DNA from 2 places in the Streptosporangium lutulentum genome. Region 1 is predicted to be linked to the other one. Evidence: predicted binding sites of a transcription regulator. Region 1 holds the regulator's gene; the other holds the start of a gene.
The links. Region 1 encodes LexA, which represses DNA repair genes until DNA is damaged. Its sites were predicted from a motif close to TCGAACANNTGTTCGA; they were not measured.

Region 1 (11,317 bases):
CAACTGGTGCCCGAACGACCAGACCGTGCTGGCCAACGAGCAGGTCGTCGCCGGGCGGTGCGAGCGATGCGGGGCCGACGTCGTCCGCCGCGAGCTGACCCAGTGGTATTTCAAGATCACTGACTACGCCGACCGGCTGCTGGACGACATGGTGCAGCTGAAGGACGGCTGGCCGGAGCGCGTGCTGACCATGCAGCGCAACTGGATCGGCCGCTCCGAGGGCGCCGACGTCAACTTCGTGATCGAAGGTCGCGACGAGCCGGTCACCGTCTACACCACCCGCCCCGACACCCTGTACGGCGCGACCTTCTTCGTGGTCGCCCCGGACGCGCCGCTGGCGGCGGAGATCGTCACCGACGACCGGCGTGAGGCGTTCGAGGCGTACCAGGCCGAGGTGGCCAAGCTGTCCGACATCGACCGGCTGTCCACCGAGAAGGAGAAGACCGGCGTCTTCCTGGGCCGGTACGCGATCAACCCGGTCAACGGCGAGCGCATGCCGGTCTGGGCGGCCGACTACGTGCTGTCCGACTACGGCCACGGCGCCATCATGGCCGTGCCCGCGCACGACCAGCGCGACCTGGACTTCGCCCGGACCTTCGATCTGCCGGTACGGGTGGTCGTGCACACCGGCCTGGCCGACCCCGGCGAGACCGGCGTCGCCACCTCCGGCGACGGCGCGATGGTCAACTCCGGCCCGCTGGACGGCCTGGCCAAGGCCGACGCGATCCGCAAGATCACCGAGGTGCTGAGCGAGCGGGGCACGGGGCGTCCCACGGTCAACTTCCGGCTGCGCGACTGGCTGCTGTCCCGCCAGCGCTTCTGGGGCTGCCCGATCCCGATCATCCACTGCCTCGACTGCGGCGAGGTCCCCGTCCCCGACGACCAGCTGCCCGTCACCCTGCCCGACCTGCGCGGTGAGGCCCTGACCCCCAAGGGGGTCTCCCCGCTGGCCTCGGCCGAAGACTGGGTCAACGTCGACTGTCCCAAGTGCGGCGGTCCCGCCATGCGCGACACCGACACGATGGACACCTTCGTCGACTCCTCCTGGTACTTCCTGCGCTACGTGGACCCCTCCTACGAGGGCGGCCCGTTCGACGTGGAGAAGCTGCGCCAGTGGGGGCCGATCGACCAGTACGTCGGCGGCGTCGAGCACGCGGTGCTGCACCTGCTGTACTCGCGATTCTTCACCAAGGTCCTGCACGACATGGGCATGGTCGATTTCGTCGAGCCCTTCACCCGCCTGCTGAACCAGGGTCAGGTGATCAACCAGGGCAAGGCGATGTCCAAGTCGCTGGGCAACGGCGTGGACCTGGGCGAGCAGATCGACTCCTACGGCGTGGACGCGGTCCGGCTGACCGTGGTGTTCGCCGGCCCGCCCGAGGACGACATCGACTGGGCCGACCTCTCCCCGGCCGCGTCGCAGAAGTTCCTGGCCCGTGCGTTCCGTGTCATGGCCGAGGCCGGTGCGGCCTCGGCTCCCGGCACGGACTTCGCCACCGGTGACCTGAACCTGCGCAAGATCGTCCACCGGACCGTCGAAGAGGTCACCCGGCTGGTCGAGTCCCATCGCTTCAACGTCGCGGTGGCCCGCATGATGGAGCTGACGAGCGCGACCCGCAAGGCCATCGACTCCGGCCCCGGAGCCTCGGACCCGGCGGTCCGAGAGGCCGCCGAGACCCTGGCGGTCATGCTGTCGCTGGTCGCGCCGTACGCCGCGGAAGAGGGCTGGGAGCGGCTGGGCCACCCCGCCACGGTCGCCAAGGCGGGCTGGCCGACGGCCGACCCGGCCCTGCTGGTCCAAGACTCCGTCACCTGCGTCGTCCAGGTCGCCGGCAAGGTGCGCGACCGGCTGGAGGTCTCCCCGGAGATCTCCGACGCGGAGCTGGAGGCTCTGGCGCTGGCGTCCGAGAAGATCCAGCCCTTCCTGTCCGGCGCGCCGCGCAAGGTCATCGTCCGTGCGCCCAAGCTGGTCAACATCGTCCCCTGACCCGCGTCCCCGGATGAACGCCGGAGGTGTCCCGTGCCGCTCACGCGGTCTCTCGCAGAACGCGTGAGCGGCACGGGACACCTGCTTTCACAGACGCGTCCGCTGGTTCGACGCCTTGACCGCGTGCACGGAAGGCGACGGCCCACCGTGCCGTCCTCTCCGTTCTCTCCGTCTCCGCCGTTCTCTCCGTCTCCGCTGTCTTCTCCGTCTCCGTCCTCTCCGTCTCGCCGTCCTCCCGTCGAACGCGGCGGCGTCGCGGCACGGCGATCTGTCATGCCGGCAGAACGTGATCCCACCCGTGTGGCATGGCCCTCACACGCCTGCCGGCCGGCGCGAATGTTACGGTGTGTGTCCATTCCACTCCACGGAGTCTCGCCGAAGGAGTGATCGCGCCCCCGAGATCACTCCCGCGTGGCTCCTCACCCCCGGTTCGACGACGGGGCGCCGGCCCGCATCTCGGTAGCCGGTGGTGGAAGGGAAGGACAACGGCTGACAGGGGGATAGAGGCATGCGGGTATCGGTATTGGGGATGGGCAGCATGGGGCGGGCGCTGGCCCTGCGGTTGCTCGAACGCGGTCATGTGGTCACGATCTGGAACCGGACGCCGGGCAAGGCGGCCGAGGTCGTCGACGCCGGTGCCGTGGAGGCGTCCTCGCCGATCGAGGCCGCGCGGGGAACCGAGGCCGTGCTGATGTCGCTCGCCGACGACAGGGCGGTCCGTGACGTCATGACCCGGCTGGCCGATCTCGGATCGGATCCCGGAGGGCCGATCGTGGCCGATATGAGCACCGTCTCTCCGGACACGTCCCGCGCGCTGGTGGATCTGGTGCCGGGAGGCCGTTTTGTGGCCGCCCCCATCCTCGGAGGGCCTCAGGCCGTCGTCGAGGGGCAGGCCATGGGGCTGCTGGGAGGCGAACGCGATCTCGTGGACCGGCTGAAGCCGATCTGGCCGGATCTCTTCGCCACGCGCTGGTACTACTGCGGGGGCGACCCGGGAAACGCCCTGACGTACAAGCTTCTGAACAACTATCTGATGATGTCGGGTATCGCCGTCATCGCCGAAGTGGTGGCGACGGGTCAGGCGGCCGGACTCGACGAGGCGATGCTGAGGGAGTTTCTCTTCCAGTGGCCGACCGTCGCGCCCGCCCTGCACAACCGGCTCGACGGCATCCTCGGTGACGACCACCGCGGATGGTTCACGACGTCGCTCGGTGCCAAGGACGTGCGGCTCACCGTGGAGGTCGCGGAGTCGAGGGGTATTGATCTTCCGATCGCCCGGCTGGTCGAACGGCGCTACGAGGAAGCCGCCGAGCGTGGATGGAGCGACTCCGACATAACCGCGGTCGTGGAGTTGCTCAGGGACCGGCGTCGCTGAACGCCGGAGGGGAGCGTGGCCCTGGCCGGGTGGCCTCGCTCCCCTCCGATGTGTTGTCTCGCGGTGTGCGTCAGAGCTTGCGCAGAACCGCCACGACCTTGCCCAGGACGGTGGCCTCGTCACCCGGGATCGGGTCGTAGTTCGAGTTGTGCGGGACCAGCCAGACGTGGCCGTCCTTGCGCTTGAAGGTCTTGACCGTGGCCTCACCGTCGATCATCGCCGCGACCACGTCGCCGTTGTCGGCCACGGGCTGCTGGCGCACGACCACCCAGTCGCCGTCGGCGATCGCCGCTTCGATCATCGAGTCGCCGGTCACCTGGAGCAGGAAGAGCGTGCCCTCGCCGACGAGTTGCTTGGGCAGGGCGAAGACGTCTTCGACGCTCTCCTCGGCGAGAATCGGGCCACCGGCGGCGATCCGGCCGACGAGCGGCACGTAGGCCGCGGTCGGGCGGTTGACCGGCGCCTCGTCGTCTCCGGCGCCGGGATCCACCCACAACGCGGGCTCGCCGGGGAGACGCACCTCGAGCGCGCGGGGACGGTGCGGATCGCGGCGCAGGTAGCCCTTGCGCTGCAACGCCGTCAACTGGTGCGACACGCTGGAGGTGCTGGTGAGCTGCACCGCCTCACCGATCTCTCGCATGGACGGCGGATAGCCGCGCTGCTGCACGGAATCACGGATGACCTCAAGGATCTTCCGCTGCCTGGGGGTGAGGCCAAGAGAGTCACGTCTGCGTACCGCCAGGTCGCCGGTGGCCGAACCGTTCTCGTCATGCTCGCTCATGCGATCTCCTCGCATCCCGGTCTGTATTGATTGCGTCGCACACAGCGACCGTACTCCGACCGAAGATCATACTCAAACAATAGTTCGAATGTCCTCGAAATCGATGCCAGCGTGGTGTACAACATCGTACGGGAGTTCGATCGACATCGTGTTCGATTCACCGATCTTTCTTCGACATGTGTTCGGCCAGGTCGAAGGGATGGGGGCCATCATGAAGCCGACCGCGACGACACTGCGATCCGTGCCGTCACCGAGATCCGTGGCGCCGCCGGAATCCGCGAAAACACCGCCGGCCGCGAAAACGCCGCCGCCCGCGAGGATGCTGCGGTCCGTGCCGCCGTCGGGAGCCGTTCCGTCATCGAGATCCGCGACGCCACCGAGGTCCGTGTCGTCATCGAGATCCGCGACACGGTCAAGGTCCGTTCCGACGCTGAGATCCGCGACACAGCCGAGGTCCGTGCCGCCGCCGAGATCCGTTCCGGCGCCGAGATCCGCGACACAGGCGAAGTCCGTGTCGCCGTCGAGGTCCGTGAGGATGTTGCGGTCCGTGCCGCCGTCGAGATCCTCGAAGGCGCCGCGCCCCGCGGCGAAACCGCGGTCCGTGCCGGCGCCGCGCTCGCGGGCGGTGGCGTCCCCGCGGCCGGGTTCGCGGAGGGGTGCCGGGCGTCCTCATGCGCCGCTGCGCCTCACTCGGCGTGGGAGGATTGTGGTGGTGGCGGTGCTCGCGCTGCTGACTTTGGGAGGGCTCTGGATCGGGGGCCGCATCGACGCCGCCTCGGCGGGCGAGCGGAGAGGCCACGAGGGCCTGCACTGGGTCGTGGTGCAGAGGGGCGACACACTGCGGGAGATCGTGGACGCGGTGACGAGAAAGGTCGATCCCGACGGGGTGACTCGCCAGATCATGGATCTCAACGGGCTGTCCGGCTCGGTGGTCCAGCCCGGGACCCGGCTCTACCTGCCCGCCGGTCTCACCCCCTGAGGGGGTGCCCCCGGAGGTCGTTTCGACGTCTCGTTCGAAACGTCGAGCGAAGGTTCGTGAAGCGTGAGGGGGTCACTCGGGAGGTCTTCGAAGGGCGACACGCCGGACGACGGCGGCTGATCAGCGACTTCGCTCCGAAGGGTCTTCCTAACTTGCGTTCATGGTCCGACCCTCCTACCGTTGGACCACAACATCTAGTGGCTTCGGCGACATACTTCACCATAGATTGTGTTTCCATTACCGCACCTCGACTATTCGAGGAGCGTGCGCACGCGTCTCTTCCCGAGCGCTGTGAGGTGCATGGGGTGAGTGAGCCGCTCAGCCGGTCAGGGAGGCGACACGCGTGCACTGTCCGTTCTGCCGTCACCCTGACACGCGGGTCATCGACAGCCGCTCCACCGAGGACGGCGGCGCCATCCGCCGCAGGCGCACATGCCCGGAGTGCGGGCGCAGGTTCACCACGCAGGAGACGGTGCTGCTCATGGTGAGCAAGCGCAGTGGTGTGACCGAGCCGTTCTTCAGGGACAAAGTGGTCGCCGGGGTTCGGCGGGCCTGCCAGGGCAGGCCGGTCGGCGAAGACTCGCTGGCACGACTGGGCCAGCTGGTCGAGGAGGGCATCCGGGCGACCGGGTGCGCGGAGATCCCCGCGCACGAGGTCGGGCTCGCGATCCTGGGCCCGCTCCGTGAGCTGGACGAAGTGGCCTACCTACGGTTCGCCTCCGTCTACCGCGGATTCGAGACCCTCGCCGACTTCGAGGCGGAGATCGAGCAGCTGCGGACAGAGCGTTCCATCAAGCAAGACTGAATCAGACCCCGGGCGCCGGGGGACAGGGCGGCGCGTTGATGTATCCGGCTCGAGGGCCCTTCAAGGGCCCCGGAAGGGGGAAGTCATGACGGAAACCGTCAGTGGTGCGGTTACACGTGGGGGCAAGCGAGTGCACAAGGGTTTGAGGATGAAGCGCATCTTCACCACACCTGGAGTGCATCCCTACGATGAGGTGCTCTGGGAGCGCCGTGACGTCGTCATGACCAACTGGCGCGACGGGTCGATCAACTTTGAGCAGCGGGGCGTCGAGTTCCCCCAGTCCTGGTCGGTCAACGCCGCCAACATCGTGACCACCAAGTATTTCCGCGGCGCGGTCGGCACCCCGCAACGCGAGTGGAGCCTCAAGCAGCTCGTCGACCGCGTGGTGGGCGTCTATACCAAGACCGCCGTCGAGCACGGCTACTTCGCCACCGAGGAAGACGCCGAGATCTTCGACCACGAGCTCAAGCACGCCCTGGTCAACCAGATCTTCAGTTTCAACTCGCCGGTTTGGTTCAACGTCGGCACGGCCTCGCCGCAGCAGGTCAGCGCCTGTTTCATCCTGGCCGTCGACGACCAGATGGAGTCCATCCTCGACTGGTACAAGGAAGAGGGTGTGATCTTCAAGGGCGGTTCGGGCTCCGGCGTGAACCTCTCCAGGATCCGCTCCTCCAAGGAACTGCTCTCCAGCGGCGGTACGGCCAGCGGCCCGGTCTCCTTCATGCGCGGCGCGGACGCCTCCGCGGGCACCATCAAGTCGGGCGGCGCCACCCGCCGCGCGGCCAAGATGGTCGTCCTGGACGTGGACCACCCCGACATCGAGGAGTTCATCGAGACCAAGGCGCGCGAGGAGGACAAGGTCCGCGCGCTGCGCGACGCCGGGTTCGACATGGACCTGGGCGGCAAGGACATCGTCTCCGTCCAGTACCAGAACGCCAACAACTCCGTGCGCGTCTCCGACGAGTTCATGAACGCGGTGGAGAAGGGCGAGCGGTTCGGCCTGCGCGCCCGCCTCACCGGCGAGGTCATCGAGACGGTCGAGGCCAAGGACCTGTTCCGCAAGATGGCCAAGGCGGCGTGGGAGTGCGCCGACCCGGGTGTCCAGTACGACGACACGATCAACGACTGGCACACCAGCCCGGAGACGGGCCGCATCACCGCCAGCAACCCGTGCTCGGAGTACCTGCACCTGGACAACTCCTCCTGCAACCTGGCGAGCATCAACCTGCTCAAGTTCCTGAACGACGACGACTCCTTCGACATCGCGAGCTTCGTGAAGGTCACCGAGCTGGTCATCACCGCGATGGACGTCTCCATCACCTTCGCCGACTTCCCGACCCAGAAGATCGACGAGACCACCCGGGCCTACCGCCAGCTCGGCATCGGCTACGCCAACCTCGGCGCGCTGCTCATGGCCACCGGCCACGCCTACGACTCCGACGGCGGCCGGGCCGTCGCCGGGGCCATCACCTCGCTGATGACCGGCGTCTCCTACCGCCGCAGCGCCGAACTGGCCGCGGTCGTCGGGCCGTACGACGGCTATGCCCGCAACGCCGACGCCCACAAGCGGGTCATGCGCAAGCACAGCGAGGCCAACGACGGCCTGCGCACGATCGACGCGATCGACGGCGCCATCCACCGGGAGGCCTCCAAGCAGTGGGCGGAGTGCCTCAAGCTCGGTGACAAGAACGGCTACCGCAACGCTCAGGCCTCGCTGCTCGCGCCCACCGGCACCATCGGCCTGATGATGGACTGCGACACCACCGGCATCGAGCCCGACCTCGCCCTGGTCAAGTTCAAGAAGCTCGTCGGCGGCGGCTCCATGCAGATCGTCAACCAGACGATCCCGCGGGCGCTCCGGCAGCTGGGCTACCAGGAGGAGCAGGTCGAGGCGATCGTCGAGTACATCGCCCAGAACAGCCACGTCGTGGACGCCCCCGGTCTCAAGCGGGAGCACTACGAGGTGTTCGACTGCGCCATGGGCGAGCGGGCGATCGCCCCCATGGGGCACGTCCGGATGATGGCCGCGGCCCAGCCGTTCCTGTCCGGCGCCATCTCCAAGACGGTCAACCTGCCCGAGTCCGCGACGATCGAGGACATCGAGCAGGTCTACATGGAGGGCTGGAAGCTCGGTCTGAAGGCCCTGGCCGTCTACCGCGACAACTGCAAGGTCGGCCAGCCGCTCTCCGTCGCCGGTAAGAAGAGCGACGAGAAGGCCGCTCCCGCGGAGCCGGCGGTCCAGGTCGTGGAGATCAGCCGCCCGACCCGCCGCCGGATGCCGAACCAGCGCCCCAGCACCACCACGCGCTTCACCGTGGGCGGCGCCAAGGGCTACATGACCGCCTCGTCCTACCCCGACGACGGTCTCGGCGAGGTCTTCCTGAAGATGTCCAAGCAGGGCTCGACCCTCGCGGGCGTCATGGACGCCTTCTCGGTGGCCATCTCCATCGGCCTGCAGTACGGCGTGCCGCTGGAGACCTACGTCGGCAAGTTCGTCAACATGCGCTTCGACCCGGCCGGCATGACCGACGACCCGGACGTCCGCATGGCCGCCTCGGTGATGGACTACATCTTCCGCCGCCTGGCCCTGGACCACCTGCCCTATGACGACCGGGCCGCCCTCGGCATCTTCTCCGCCTCCGAGCGCTCCGCCCAGCAGCGAGGTGAGGACCCGGCCCCGATCCACACCGACGAGGTCATCGCCGAGCTCGCCACCTCCGCGCCGATAGAGGAGCAGCCGCAGCCCCGCCCGGAAGCGGTCGCCGTGGCCGCCCCGGAGCGGGTCGGCTCCCTGGAGTCCCACCAGGGTCGCACCGCCGACGCGCCGCTCTGCATGACCTGCGGCACCAAGATGCGCCCCGCCGGTAGCTGCTACGTCTGCGAAGGCTGCGGCTCCACCAGCGGCTGCAGCTGATTTCAGGCGGAAAAGCAGCATCGGCTATGGAAGCCAGGTCTGCATAGTGCCTGGTGACGAAGGGGTCCGGAATCGAATCCGGACCCCTTCCGGTGTTTCCGGATTCCGATTTCACCGGCAGCTTCGATTCCACGCCTATCGGCACGAGTCGACGCCAGGAAGCCCAGAGGTACGACCAGTCGTCTTCCGCCGGGCGCCATTCGACGTGCGGGAAACGGCAGGGGACCTCCACATGGCCTTCGACAGCCGTGACGGCTTGGTCAGGGTGAGTGTGGACGTTCGCACGACCCAGTCCAGCCAGTGCAGGTTATGGGATCTGAGCCAGCTCGACCTGGCCATCCAGGCAGGGGTCTCCAGCCGGCACGTCAGCTTCGTCGAGACCGGGCGCACGATTCCCAGCCGACCGATGGTCCTGCACCTGGCGGAACAACTGCAGGTCCCGCTGAGAGAGCGCAACCGGCTCCTGGTCGCGGCGGGATACGCGCCGGTCTTCCAGAAGCGCCCGCTGGACGCCCCGGATCTGTCCGCGGCGCGTGAGGCCCTTCATCAGATCTTGCGGGGGCACGAGCCGAATCCGGCGTTGGTGGTGGACCATTGCTGGAATTTGATACTCGCCAACTCCGCCGCCGATGTGTTCCCGGACGGTGTCGCCCCCGCCTTGCTCGAACCACCGGTCAACATGATGCGCCTGGGCCTGCACCCTGACGGGTTCGCACCCCGTCTGCTCGATCTGGAGCAGGTACGGGGATTTCTGCTGCCGCGGTTGGCGCGACAGGTGCAGCGGAGGGGGGATCCCCAGTTGAGCGATCTCTATGCGGAACTGGTCTCCTACGGCGCTCCCGGGCAGCTTCAGCCGCCAGATCCCGCTGACATCGCCCTGCCCGTCCGCATCCGGCATCGAGGGGTCGAGCTGAGCTTCTTCAATACGATCACCACGTTCGGAGCCGCTTTCGACATCACGCTCGAAGAGATCGCGATCGAGGCGTACTTCCCCGCCGACGCGCGCACCGCGCTCGCATTGCGCGGAGGAACCCACTCGGCGGCGCCGAACACCGCACCCTCCGAATAAGCGCACGTCCCCGGTAGGCCGGGTGCGAGCAGGGTTTTGACGCGGGGCAAGCCACCGCATCGCAACGGGTTCGCTGTCCCGGACCTCCGGCGAAGGTCCGAGACGGCCTCTCGAACAGGCGTGCCGGTCAGGATCGTGATGGCTGGAACGACGAACGCCCGGCCCCTACGTGGCCGGGCGTTCGGTGCGGCACGGATTCGACGCTCACCGACGTGCCGGACACGAGCGTCCGCTGTGCACGATCAACGGAATGCGGCCAGCGCGACCGGCTGCCACTTCCGCCACGTGGCAAGCCGTTCCTCGTACTCGGCCTCGACCGGCTCGAACGACGTGCCGAAGAAGACCCGGGCCGGCGGGTCGTCGGTGTCGGCCAACTCCAGGATCGGCCCGCGCGTCGCCTTGGGGTCGCCGAGGTCCCACACGATTTCGGTGACCGCGCGGACCTCGGCGTAGTCCGGGTGCTCGGCACTGGTGCGGCCGCTGTTGCCACCGAAGTCGGTCGCGTACGGGCCGGGCTCCAGGCAGACAACGTCGATGCCGAAGTGCGTGACCTCCTTGCGGAGCGACTCCGACAGCCCTTCCACCGCCCACTTCGAAGCGTGGTAGCCACCGATGCCGGGGAACGCCCGGACCCCGCCCTCGCTGGTGACCTGGATGATCCGGCCGTGACCCTGCGCGCGCAGCACAGGCAGGACCGCCTGCGTCACCCATAGCGTGCCGAAGAAGTTGGTCTCCATCTCGGCGCGGATCTCGGTCTCGGTCAGTTCCTCGACCATGCCGAAATGGCCGTAGCCCGCGTTGTTGACCACCACGTCCAGCGCGCCGAAGTGCTCAGCCGCCTGCCGCACGGCGGCGAACACGGCCGCGCGGTCGGTGATGTCGAGCCGCAGGGGCAGGACGGCGTCGCCGTACTTCTCGGTGAGGGGATGCGAGTGGTCGAGGTCGCGTGAGGTGGCGGCGACCCGGTCACCCCGCTCGAGGGCGGCCTCCGCCCACTCGCGACCGAACCCCTTCGACGTGCCGGTGATGAACCACGTCTTGGACAACGTCTTCACCTCTCTCCAGTCGATACCTTTGATGGCAAGAGTAGCATGGAATGCATTAATTGAATGGATGGTATCGTTGCCGTATGGAAGGTCGGCGAGATCGGAAGAAGCGGCAGACCCGCGAGCGGATCCAGACCTCGGCGCTGGAGCTGTTCGCGTCGCACGGCTACCGCAACACGACCATCGCGGCGATCGCCGAGCACGCGGACGTCGCGACGCGGACCGTCACGCTGCACTTCCCCACCAAGGAAGACCTGCTGTTCGCCGACGACCCGTTCGGCCCGGAGTCGCTGGCGGCCCGTCTCGACACCCGGCCCGGCGCCGTCCTCGATGTCGTCGGCGAGTGGATGCGCGACACGAT
Region 2 (11,317 bases), 4.3 Mb from region 1:
CGCGGCGCACAGCGTCTCGTCGTCGGTGCCCAGCTCGGCCAGGATCGTCGCCACCGCCAGCGGGTGGGTGATGTACGGATCGCCGCTTTTGCGCTTCTGGTCGCGGTGATGGTAGGCGGCCACATCGTAGGACCGCTCGATCAGTCGCAGGTCGGCCTTCGGATGGGTCGCACGGACCGTCCGGAACAACGGCTCCAGCACGGGATTCATGGCGCCACCCCATTGCCCCCCAAAACGCGCGAGCCTGCGTCGTACCGCCGGCTTCTCCTCGGCGGATCCAGACATGGCGGAACCGGCACCGTCTGCCGGAACGGCCGTCTCGGGACCGCCGCCGTCAGCGGTCACGTCGGGGACGACCACATCACGGGGCACTCAGACTCCTTAACATTCGAGTCCAGATCCCTCAGTGTATCCAGACCGGCTTGTGTGCGTCCGTCCGCGGGGGTCGATCAGACGATGACGAGGGAATGCAGCGTGACATCGTCCAGGCGCTCGCGGCCCTTGAGGAAGGCGAGTTCCATGAGCACGGCGACGGCGACGACCTCGGCGCCCGCCCTGCGGACCAGCTCCACCGTCGCGCACGCCGTACCTCCGGTGGCGAGCACGTCATCGACGATCAGAACCCGTTCCCCGGGGAGGAAGGCGTCTCGGTGAACCTCGATGGTGGCGGAGCCGTACTCCAGATCGTAGGACGCCTCAAGCGTCTCAGAGGGCAGTTTGCCTTTCTTACGCACCGGAACGAACCCCACGCCCGCCTTGCAGGCGACGGGGGCGGCCAGGATGAACCCTCGGGCCTCGATGCCGACGATCTTGTCCACCCGGTGCAGACCGGCGAGTTCGTCGATCACCGCGGCGAACGCCCCGGGATCGGCGAGCAGCGGGGTGATGTCCTTGAACAGCACTCCCGGCTGGGGGTAGTCGGGTACGTCCCGGATCTTGTCCAGGATCAGCTTGCTCAGGTCACTCACGTCGTTCCCCTTACGGAAAACGCCTCCGCCCCCCGGAAGGGGCGGAGGCGTGATTTCTTCGAACTACTTCTTTTTGGGCTTTTCCCCACGGGGAACGGCTCCGGCGGCGCCGTTGGAGTTCGCGGTGCCGTTCGAGGCCCCGGCCGCCACCGGCTGGCGGACGGCCTTCTTGCCCGCGGACGCGGTACCGCCGCCGGTCGCGGCGAGCCGGTGGGCGATCCTCTGGTAGCGCGGCTCGCGCTCCTTGAGGGTGACCAGCAGAGGCGTCGCGACGCACAGGGAGGAGTAGGTGCCGACGATCATACCGACGAACAAGGCCAGCGACAGGTCCTTCAGCGTGCCCGCGCCGAACAGCGTGGTCCCGATGAACAGGATCGCCGCGACCGGCAGGATCGCCACCAGGGTGGTGTTCAGCGACCGGATCAGCGTGTGGTTCAGCGCGTTGTTGGCGGCCTCGGTGTAGGTCATCTTGGAGGTCGTGCCGAGCTTGGCGGTGACCTCCTTGATCATGTCGAACACCACGACGGCGTCGTACAGCGAGTATCCGAGAATCGTCAGGAAGCCCAGCAGGGTCGCGGGCGTGACCTCGAAGCCGGACCACGCGTAGACGCCGGCGGTGATCACCAGGTCGTGCAGCAGCGCCACGACGGCGGCCAGCGCCATCTTCCACTCGAAGGCGAGCGTCAGGTACAGGATGATCGCCAGCATGAAGACGATCAGGCCGATGATGGCCTGGTTCGCGACCTGACCACCCCATGAGCCGCCGATCACCTGAAGGTTGACCTGGTCCTGCGGCAGGCCGTACGTCTGGGCGACCGTCTTCTGGACCGCGGTCACCGTGTCGGGCGGAAGGCTCTCGGTGGTGACCCGCCAGCCGTTCTGCGTCGTCTGGACGATGACCTGGTGCGCGTCGGCGTCGAGGAACGTCCCGCGAACGTCCTCGATGCTGGCGCTCGGGGCCTTGAAGGAGAACACCGACCCGCCCTTGAACTCCACACCCAGGTTCAGGCCGTTGAAGACCAGACCCGCGATGGAGATCACCAGCAGAACGGCGGAGAGGCTGTACCAGAGCTTCTTGCGCCCGACGAAGTCGACGTTGACCTCGCCGCGGTACAGACGGCGCGCGATGCCGGACATCAGGCCTCCTGCGGAACGGTCTTGGGATTGACGACGCTCTCGCTCATGCGCTCGGAGTCAAGACCGGAGAGCTTGTGGCCCTTGGCGAAGAACTTCCGCTTGGCCAGCAGGGCGACGAACGGCTTGGTGAACATGAACACCACCACGAGGTCGATGAGCGTGGTCAGGCCCATCGCGAAGGCGAACCCGGCCACACCTCCGACGGCCAGGAAGAACAGCACCACGGCGGCGATGAACATGACGGCGTCGGCGATCAGGATCGTCCGGCGGGCACGGGTCCAGGCGACCTCGACGGCCGTGCGCAGCGAGCGGCGGCCTTCCTTCATCTCGTCACGGATGCGCTCGAAGTAGACGATGAACGAGTCCGCCGTGATACCGATCGAGACGATCAGACCGATGATGTGCGGGAGCGACAGGCGGAAGCCCGCGAACGCCCCGAGCAGCACCACGGTCTGGTAGGTCAGGATCGTCGCCACCACGAGGCTGAGCACCGAGACGATGCCCAGACCCCGGTAGTAGAGCATCGAGTAGATGAGCACCAGGAAAAGGCCGATCGCGCCCGCGATCAGACCGCCGCGGAGCTGGTCGGCGCCCAGGGTGGAGGAGACCTCCTCGTTGGACCCGATCTCGAACTTCAGCGGCAGCGCGCCGAACTTGAGCTGGTTGGCCAGCTCGTTGGCCGTCGCGTCGGTGAAGCTGCCGGAGATCTGCGCCCGGCCGCCGGTGATGGGCTCCTGGATGGTCGGCGCGGAGATGACCACGCCGTCCAGGACCATGGCGACCTGGTTGCGCGGGGGCTGCGAGTTGAAGGCGGTGGTGGTGACCGTCGACCACTGCTGCGGCCCCTGGCCCTTGAAGGAGAGCTGGACGAGCCACTCGCCGGTGCTCTGGTCGACGCCGGCGGTCGCGGTGTCGATCGCGGAGCCGGTCACGGCCGCCTTGTCGAGAACGTACTTGGCGCTGCCGTCGTCGCTGCAGGCGACGTACTGCTTCTCCGGTGCGTCCTGAGCGCCCTCACCCTTGTTCTTGGAGCAGTCGAGCGCCTCGAACTGCTTGAGCACCGCCGGGTCGATCCCGGTGGTGTCGACGTTCGCCATGGGGTCTTCGGGAGCCGCGGGCGGCGCCGAGGGATCGGCGCCGCCGGACGGGTTCGCGGTCGGAGCGGTGCTCCCACCCGGCTGGGCGCTCGGGTCCGCGGCCTTGGCGGGCTGGTTGTCCGCCGTGTTCCCCGCGGGCTTGTTGTCCGCGTTCCCCGCGGGCTTGTTGTCCGCGTTCCCGTTGTTCCCGGCGTTCCCGTTGTTCCCGGCGGGCGTGGCGCCCGGGCTCGGGTTGGTCAGCGCCGAGGACAGGGCACGGCCGGCGGGCGAGCCGCTCGGGCCCGGCTCGGCGGTCGCGGCGGAGTCGGGAGCGGCGGAACCCGTGGGCTTGGGAGCCTGGGAACTCTTCTGACCGGTACCCGAAGGAGAAGGAGCGGACGTCGGCGCCTGGGTGGGCAGCTCACCGGGGGGTTGAGGCGACCCGGGAGCGATCGCCATCACCTGACGGAAACGCAGCTCCGCAGTGGTGCCGACCAGCTTGACGACTTCCTCTTGGCCAACTCCGGGGACGGAGATGACGATGTTGTCACCGGATTTGGCGACCTCGGCGTCGGAGATGCCACTGCCGTTCACCCGATCACGGATGATGTTCACGGCCAGGTCGAGGCTCTCCTCTGTGGGAGCGCTGCCGTTCGGCGTGATTGGCTGCAGCGTCACTGTCGTGCCGCCGGCGAGGTCGAGGCCATATTGCGGGGCGTATGCCTTGTTCAGCAGCATAACCCCGCCCATGGCGAGAATGATCGCCAGAAGCACCAGGAGCATACGCCCCGGTCTGCTCTGGCCACTGGTCGGTCGGGCCACTGGTCGTCAGTTCTTTCGGCTATAGGGGGTTGGTGGTGAGCCTGCTCATGCCTTCTTGGTCGTCGAGTCGTTGTCGCCGTACTGTTCCACGGTCCCAGTCACATTGTCGTCGACGGCCTTGACGTCTTCGTCCTCCACATCGTCAACCGGAGTCAGGACGCGGCCGATCGCCGCCTTGACCCAGCGGGTCTCGACACCGGGGGCGATCTCCAGGATCACGTCGTCGGCGTCGATCGCCACCACGGTCGCGAGCAGACCGGTCGTGGTCATGACTTTGGTGCCCGTGGTGAGGCTGTTCTGCATCTGAACCTGCTCCTGCTGCCGCTTACGCTGCGGCCGGATGAGCAGGAAGTAGAACACCACGACCATCAGAGCGATCATGATAAGGCTGGAATAGCTGCCCACAGGGCCGCTCCTTCTCTTGAAAATGACCGGCCGGGCGCCGGACGTCACATACGGCCACGCCGCTCAGCACGTCAGCCTACACAGCCAGCCAAGCCTCGGAGTTTAGGCGAGCTGTTAGAAGCGCGGCAACGAAGTCACGATTCGGCGCGCAGGGAAGTTCCCATTTCGATACCGTCGTCACCGAGTTGTGATCAACCCTGTACTGCTCCCCTAACAAACCTCAACGTCAGATCTGTCCCGGATCATCCCCGAGATCGAGAAGCAACGAGGCTCCGAACGCGTCCGGCGGCGGCGTCAGGCCCATGTGCACCCAGGCCGCCGCGGTCGCGACCCGGCCCCGCGGAGTGCGGGCCAGCAGTCCCTGCCGCACCAGGAACGGCTCGGCGACCACCTCCACCGTCTCCGGCTCCTCCCCCACCGCGACCGCCAGCGTGGACAGCCCCACCGGCCCGCCGCCGAACTTGCGCAACAGCGCTTCGAGCACCGCCCGGTCGAGCCGGTCGAGCCCCTCGGCGTCGACCTCGTAGAGATTCAGCGCCGCGGAGGCGATGTCCTTGGTGACCGCCCCGTCCGCGCGCACCTCGGCGAAGTCACGGACCCTGCGCAGCAGCCGGTTGGCGATGCGGGGCGTGCCCCGCGACCTTCCGGCGATCTCACCCGCCGCGTCGCCGGGAAGCCTGACCCCGAGCAGCCGCGAGGAGCGGTGCAGCACCTGTTCCAGCTCGGCGACCGAGTAGAAGTCCATGTGCGCGACGAAGCCGAACCGGTCACGCAGGGGCGCGGGCAGCATTCCGGCCCTGGTGGTGGCCCCGACCAGGGTGAACGGCGCGATCTCCAGCGGAATCGCGGTCGCCCCCGGCCCCTTGCCCACCACGATGTCGACGCGGAAGTCCTCCATCGCGAGATAGAGCATCTCCTCGGCGGGCCTGGACATCCGGTGGATCTCGTCGATGAAAAGGACCTCGCCCTCCGAGAGCGTCGACAGGATCGCCGCGAGGTCACCCGCCCGTTCCAGCGCGGGGCCCGAGGTGATCCGGAGCGGCACGGAGAGCTCGGTCGCGATGATCATGGAAAGGGTCGTCTTGCCCAGCCCGGGCCCGCCGCTCATCAGCACGTGGTCCGGCGGCCGGTTGCGCCGCAGCGCGCTCTGCAGCACCAGCGACAACTGCTCGCGCACCCGCGCCTGGCCGATGAACTCCTCCAGCCGCTTGGGCCGCAGGGCCGCCTCGATGAACTGCTCGTCGCCCTCGACCTCCGGCGACACTAGATCCCGCTCCGAACTCACGCCGATCCACCTTCACTCACACGGGCGCCCCGCGCCCTGCCGCGCCTTCGGAGATCATCGGGCAGCCGCCCGGAAGAGCCCCTCACCGGACGCTCAACGCGCGGAGCGCGGCCTTGAGCAGCGTGGCCACCTGCGGGGTCCGGCCCTCCATCAGCTCGGCGTCGGCCTGGGGGGTGACGGCGGCGATCGCCTCGTCCGCGTCTCTGGGGGAGTAACCGAGACCGACCAGGCCCGAGTGCACCTGATCCCGCCAGACGGGCACGGTCACGTGGCCGTTGAGCGCGGCGTTGACGGTCTCCTCGGGCGTACCGAGCTTGCCCTTGAGGTCGACGATGATCCGCTGGGCGCCCTTGGGGCCCACCCCCGGAACCCTGGTCAGCGCCTTCACGTCCGCGCTCGCCACGGCCACCCGGAGTGCGTTGGGTGTGTACACGGCCAGCATCGCCAGCGCCACCTTGGGGCCGACCCCGTTGGCCGTCTGCAGCATCTCGAAGATCCCGCGCTCGTCGTCGCTTCCGAAGCCGAACAGCGTCAGCGACTCCTCACGGACCACGAGCGAGGTGGCCAGCCGGCTCTCCTCCCCCACCCTGAGCGTTGCCAGCGTGCCCGGCGTGCAGTGCACGAACATGCCCACCCCGCCGACCTCGACCACCGCCCCGTCGGGCGCGACGGCGGTCACCTGTCCCCGAACCGAGGCGATCACTTGGTGGTTCCTCTCGAATATCCGGCCCTGCCCTGCCCGCGGAAGTAGGCCGCGGGGGACGTCTGCGGACCGGCCTTGACCTTGGCGTTGGCCACCGCCTGGGCCAGCCTGCTCTGCGCCCCGCCCCGCCACACGTGACAGATCGCGAGCGCGAGCGCGTCGGCGGCGTCGGCGGGCTTGGGCATGGCGTCCAGCCGCAGCAGCCGGGTCACCATGGCCCCCACCTGCTGCTTGTCGGCCGTGCCGCTGCCGGTGATCGCGGCCTTGACCTCGGAAGGGGTGTGCAACGCGACCGGCAGACCCCTGCGGGACGCGCACAGGATCGCCACGGCGGACGCCTGCGCGGTGCCCATCACGGTCCTGAGATTGTGCTGGGCGAAAACCCGCTCCACGGCCACCGCGTCGGGCTTGACCTCGTCGAGCCACTGCTCGATGCCCGCCTCGATCGCCACCAGCCGGGCCCCGAGGTCGTCGTCGGCCGGAGTTCGCACGACTCCGACCTTGACCAGGCTCAGCGGCGCCCCGGGCCGCCCTTCGACGGCACCGAGCCCGCACCGGGTCAGCCCGGGATCGATTCCCATCACCCGCAGCTCGGGCAACCGCACCGACATGCCTCCGCTCGCCGAACACCTGTTCGGTGCCCGACTCTACCGTGTGAGAGCACGCCACGCACGGTTCGGCCCATCGGCCCTTGCGAAGTGTCAGTAGTGGTCGAGCATATGCGGTCTGGCGTGGAAGGCGGCGTCGAAGACCTCGTGGGCGTCCGCCGGGCCGGTGAGCGTTCCCGAGCGGCGGAGGGTGGCGGTCGGGACCCCGGCGAACAGGGCGGAGAAGGCTCCGACGGTGAAGACGGGAAACGTTCCCGGCAGGGTTCCGGCGGGCTCGGCCGTACCGGATCCGCCCGCGACGGACAGGTGCCAGGGGCCGGAGTTGGCGGGACGCTGGGGGTCGTCGACCTGGATGACGGCGTCGAGGGTGACGCCGGCGGGGAAGCCACGCCGGGCGACGGCCGCGGGGAGGTCGACGACGCGGAACATCCAGCGGGTCTGCCTGACCTCGTCGCTGGACCGGTCGCCGATCAGCCAGAACACCGGGTCGTCGGGGGCGACGACCGCGTGAACCGACGTGGCGACGGAGGAGGACGAGCCGACCAGCGACCACAGGGCGCGGGTGGTGGCCTCCGAGCCCGCGACGAGCTTGTCGACCTCGATGTCCCCGCCGTCCCAGCGGTAGACGAGGAAGCCGTCGTCGGCCAGGTAGAGGAAATAGTCCTTCCTCTCCAGCCACAGCCGCCAGATCCGCTCGTCCCAGCAGACGGGGCCGGAGGCCTGGGTGGCGGCGTGGACGCGGCCGAGGATCGCGATCACCTCGGGGGCGTCGTCGGGGCCCATGCGGCGGATCTTGACCTGCTCGGTGGGTTTGATCGTGCGCAGGGCCTCGGCGGGCAGGGTGGCCTGGTGCGTGGCTCCCGCGTGCTCCCAGCCGAGCGACCGGTAGATCCGGGTGGTGGCCGGATAGAGGGCCGAGACGAGGTGACCGAGCTCCGCGCAGCGGTCGATGGTGGCCCGCATCAGCATCCGGCCGACGCCGCGTCCGCGATCCTCGGGAGCGACCGTCACCGAACCGATGCCGCCCATGGGCATCGGCCTGCCGTGCCACCACTGGGTGAGATCGTTGATCTTGCTCGTCGCGACCAGCCGGGGGCCGTCGACGACGCCCAGGTATCTCCCGCCGGCGAGCACCGGGAGGACATGCCTGCGCCAGACCTCCGCGTCGCCGTCGGAGACGGGCCCGAAGGCACGCCGGCGGTTGTCCAGGACCGCGTCGAAGTCGTCGACGGTCAGATCACGTAGTTCCACAGTGGTCCAACATAGGCAGGACCGGCGGGCACGGGCAATCCGGTTCAGAGGTGTCGCGCCGCGGGCTCGGCGCTCTCCTCGCCCTCCGCCTTTCCCGTCCTGTCGCGCAGGCGGTCCAGCCGTGCCATGACCGGCGTCGCCGTGACGCCGTGCACGACCAGGGAGGCCAGCACGGTGAAGGCGACCACGGCCCAGAGCTCGTCGGCGGGCACGCCGAAGTCGGCCTGGCCGAGGGCGTAGGCGAGGTAGAACAGCGAGCCGATGCCGCGGATGCCGAAGAAGGCCGTCACCCCGCGCTCCCGCGGCCCCGCCTGACCGCCCAGCCCCGCGAGCCATCCGGTCAGCGGCCGGATCACCAGCAGCAGCAGGAGTGCGAGCACCGCGCCCTCCCAGGTGAGCGCGGCCAGGCCGCCCGCCGCCACGAACCCGCCGAGCAGGACGATCAGCCAGGCGGTGAACAGTCGTTCGATCTGCTCGATGAAACCGTGCAGGACCCCGTTGTAGCCATTGGTCCGCTCGGCCGCCCTGATGGTGCACGCGGTCACGAACACCGCGATGAAGCCGTATCCGTGCGCCAGCTCGGTCAGGCCGTACGCCAGGAACGTCGCGCCCAGCGCCACGAAACCGTCCCGGTGCTCGGCCAGCCGCAGGTCGGAAACCCGGGTGCGGAAGAACAGCCGGCCCAGCAGCTTCCCCATCAGCAGGCCGCACACCACCCCCGCCCCGCACCGGTAGAGCAGGTCCACCAGGGCCCACTCGCCGACCCATCCGGCGCCCCCGGCGGCGGCCAGGGCGATCGCGGCGTACACCAGGGGAAAGGCGAGGCCGTCGTTCAGGCCGGCCTCGGAGGTGAGGGTGAAGCGAACCTCGTCGTCGGCCTTCTCCGAGTCGACGGGCTCACCCACCTGCACGTCGGAGGCGAGCACCGGGTCGGTCGGGGCGAGCACCGCGCCCAGGAGCAGCGCCGCGGCCAGGGGCCATCCCAGCAGGCCGTAGGCGACGGCGGTCACCCCCACGACGGTCAGCGGGAGCGTCCATCCCAGGAGACGCCAGGTGGAGGACCAGTTTCGCCGCCCGAAGGGCCGGTTGATCGCCAGCCCGGCGCCCATCAGCGAGATGAGCACGCAGATCTCGGTGGCGTGCTCGACCAGCGCCCGGTGGGCCACGGGATCGGGATCGGGAAGGTCGAGAGGCAGGAGATAGAGCACGAGGCCGCCGATGAGACAGACCATCGGCAACGAGAGGGGCAGCCGGTTGAGCAGCCGGGGCAGCACGGCCGCGAGCAAGGCCGCGATGCCCGCCACCGTAAAAATCAGGTCAGGATTCCCCATGGTCCGCGTGACCTGCCCTCGACCTAAAGGACAAACCTCACAGAGAATCCGAGATTACTCAGGAGCCGCGAAATGCCCGCCTTCTCAATGGAGAGACGGGCATTCCCGGTGGTCACGCGTCGAGCTTCTCCAGGATCTCGTCGGAGACGTCGAAGTTCGCCCAGACGTTCTGGACGTCGTCGTCGTCCTCCAGAGCGTCGATCAGCCTGAAGACCTTGCGCGCGCCGTCCTCGTCGAGCGGGACGCTCATCGTCGGCATGAAGCTCGACTCGGCCGAGTCGTAGTCGATCCCGGCGTCCTGCAGGGCCTTTCGGACCGGGACCAGGTCGGTGGCCTCGGAGACGACCTCGAACTGGTCGCCCAGATCGTTGACCTCCTCGGCTCCCGCGTCGAGGACCGCGGTCAGCACGTCGTCCTCGGACAGGCCCGCCCTGGGGACGAGCACGACGCCCTTGCGGTTGAACATGTAGGAGACCGAGCCGGGGTCGGCCAGCGAGCCGCCGTTGCGGGTCAGGGCGACGCGGACCCCGGTGGCCGCCCGGTTGCGGTTGTCGGTGAGGCACTCGATCAGCACCGCGACACCGCCGGGGGCGTAGCCCTCGTACATGATGGTCTGCCAGTCGGCACCGCCGGCCTCCAGGCCGCCGCCGCGCTTGCGGGCACGCTCGATGTTGTCGATCGGGACCGAGCTCTTGCGCGCCTTGGTGATGGCGTCGAACAGCGTCGGGTTACCGTCCACATCGGGGCCGCCGGTCCGGGCCGCGACTTCGATGTTCTTGATGAGCTTGGCGAACAGCTTGCCCCGCTTGGAGTCAAGCGCGGCTTTCTTGTGCTTCGTCGTCGCCCATTTGGAGTGGCCGGACATCGCCTAGAGCTCCCTCACCATCTCAGCAAAATATGAATGCACACCGACATCCCCGGTAAGTTCCGGGTGGAAGGACGTGGCGAGCAGCGGTCCTTGACGGACCGCGACGATCCTATCCCCAGGTTCGGCCCGTGCCAGCACTTCGACGTCGGAACCCATGGATTCCACCCATGGAGCGCGAATGAAGATCGCACGCATCTCACCGCGGCCGGCGAAGTCGATGTCGGCCTCGAAGGAGTCGACCTGACGGCCGAAGGCGTTGCGGCGGACCACCATGTCGATGCCGCCGATCGTCTGCTGCCCCTCGATCCCGCCCTCGATCCGATCGGCCAGCATGATCATGCCGGCGCAGGAACCGTAGGCGGGCATGCCGGCCTTGATCCGCATCCGGAGCGGTTCGAGCAGCTCGAAGGTCTCGGCGAGCTTCCACATCGTGGTGGACTCCCCACCGGGGATGATCAGCCCGTCGACCGCCTCAAGCTCGGCGGGGCGCCGTACGGCCACCGCCTTCGCGCCCACCGCCTCCAGTGAGCGCACGTGCTCGCGCACGTCTCCCTGCAGGGCGAACACGCCGATCGTCGGGGCGATGGTCACCGATGGTCCTTTCGATGAGTCTGGAATGCCTCCCTAGCGTATGACCACCCTGCGGATCACCCCAAACCGATCATTCCTCGCGGGTCCGGCCGCGAGGGACCTCCCGGCGGGGACTCCCCCCACGGGTAAGGGCGGCGCCCCCGGGACGCCGCCCTTACCGGAAAACGATCAGGGACGCTTGGTCTCCAGGTCCACGACTTCCTGGATCCGGTCGATCTCAGGGGTCCTGGCGGCCGACGGGTCGACCGGACGCAGATAGGTCTGCTGGACGC

Region 2: the regulator LexA is predicted to act here: its motif matches at 7,019-7,034, upstream of ruvC (crossover junction endodeoxyribonuclease RuvC).

Annotation. Positions count from the first base shown of each region.
Region 1 is NZ_JAUSQU010000001.1:76,469-87,785, forward strand. Features, by position in the region: gene leuS (leucine--tRNA ligase) at 1-1,987, shown strand, start outside; gene J2853_RS00320 (NAD(P)-dependent oxidoreductase) at 2,496-3,362, shown strand; gene lexA (transcriptional repressor LexA) at 3,433-4,143, opposite strand; gene J2853_RS00330 (LysM peptidoglycan-binding domain-containing protein) at 4,856-5,122, shown strand; gene nrdR (transcriptional regulator NrdR) at 5,466-5,927, shown strand; gene J2853_RS00340 (vitamin B12-dependent ribonucleotide reductase) at 6,013-8,841, shown strand; gene J2853_RS00345 (helix-turn-helix transcriptional regulator) at 9,074-9,910, shown strand; gene J2853_RS00350 (SDR family NAD(P)-dependent oxidoreductase) at 10,153-10,965, opposite strand; gene J2853_RS00355 (TetR/AcrR family transcriptional regulator) at 11,040-11,317, shown strand, end outside.
Region 2 is NZ_JAUSQU010000001.1:4,327,789-4,339,105, forward strand. Features, by position in the region: gene J2853_RS19340 (RelA/SpoT family protein) at 1-210, opposite strand, end outside; gene J2853_RS19345 (adenine phosphoribosyltransferase) at 450-968, opposite strand; gene secF (protein translocase subunit SecF) at 1,032-2,105, opposite strand; gene secD (protein translocase subunit SecD) at 2,105-3,964, opposite strand; gene yajC (preprotein translocase subunit YajC) at 4,049-4,408, opposite strand; gene ruvB (Holliday junction branch migration DNA helicase RuvB) at 4,635-5,693, opposite strand; gene ruvA (Holliday junction branch migration protein RuvA) at 5,776-6,396, opposite strand; gene ruvC (crossover junction endodeoxyribonuclease RuvC) at 6,393-6,986, opposite strand; gene J2853_RS19380 (GNAT family N-acetyltransferase) at 7,098-8,255, opposite strand; gene J2853_RS19385 (cation:proton antiporter) at 8,300-9,559, opposite strand; gene J2853_RS19390 (YebC/PmpR family DNA-binding transcriptional regulator) at 9,699-10,451, opposite strand; gene pdxT (pyridoxal 5'-phosphate synthase glutaminase subunit PdxT) at 10,455-11,045, opposite strand; gene J2853_RS19400 (alkaline phosphatase D family protein) at 11,214-11,317, opposite strand, start outside.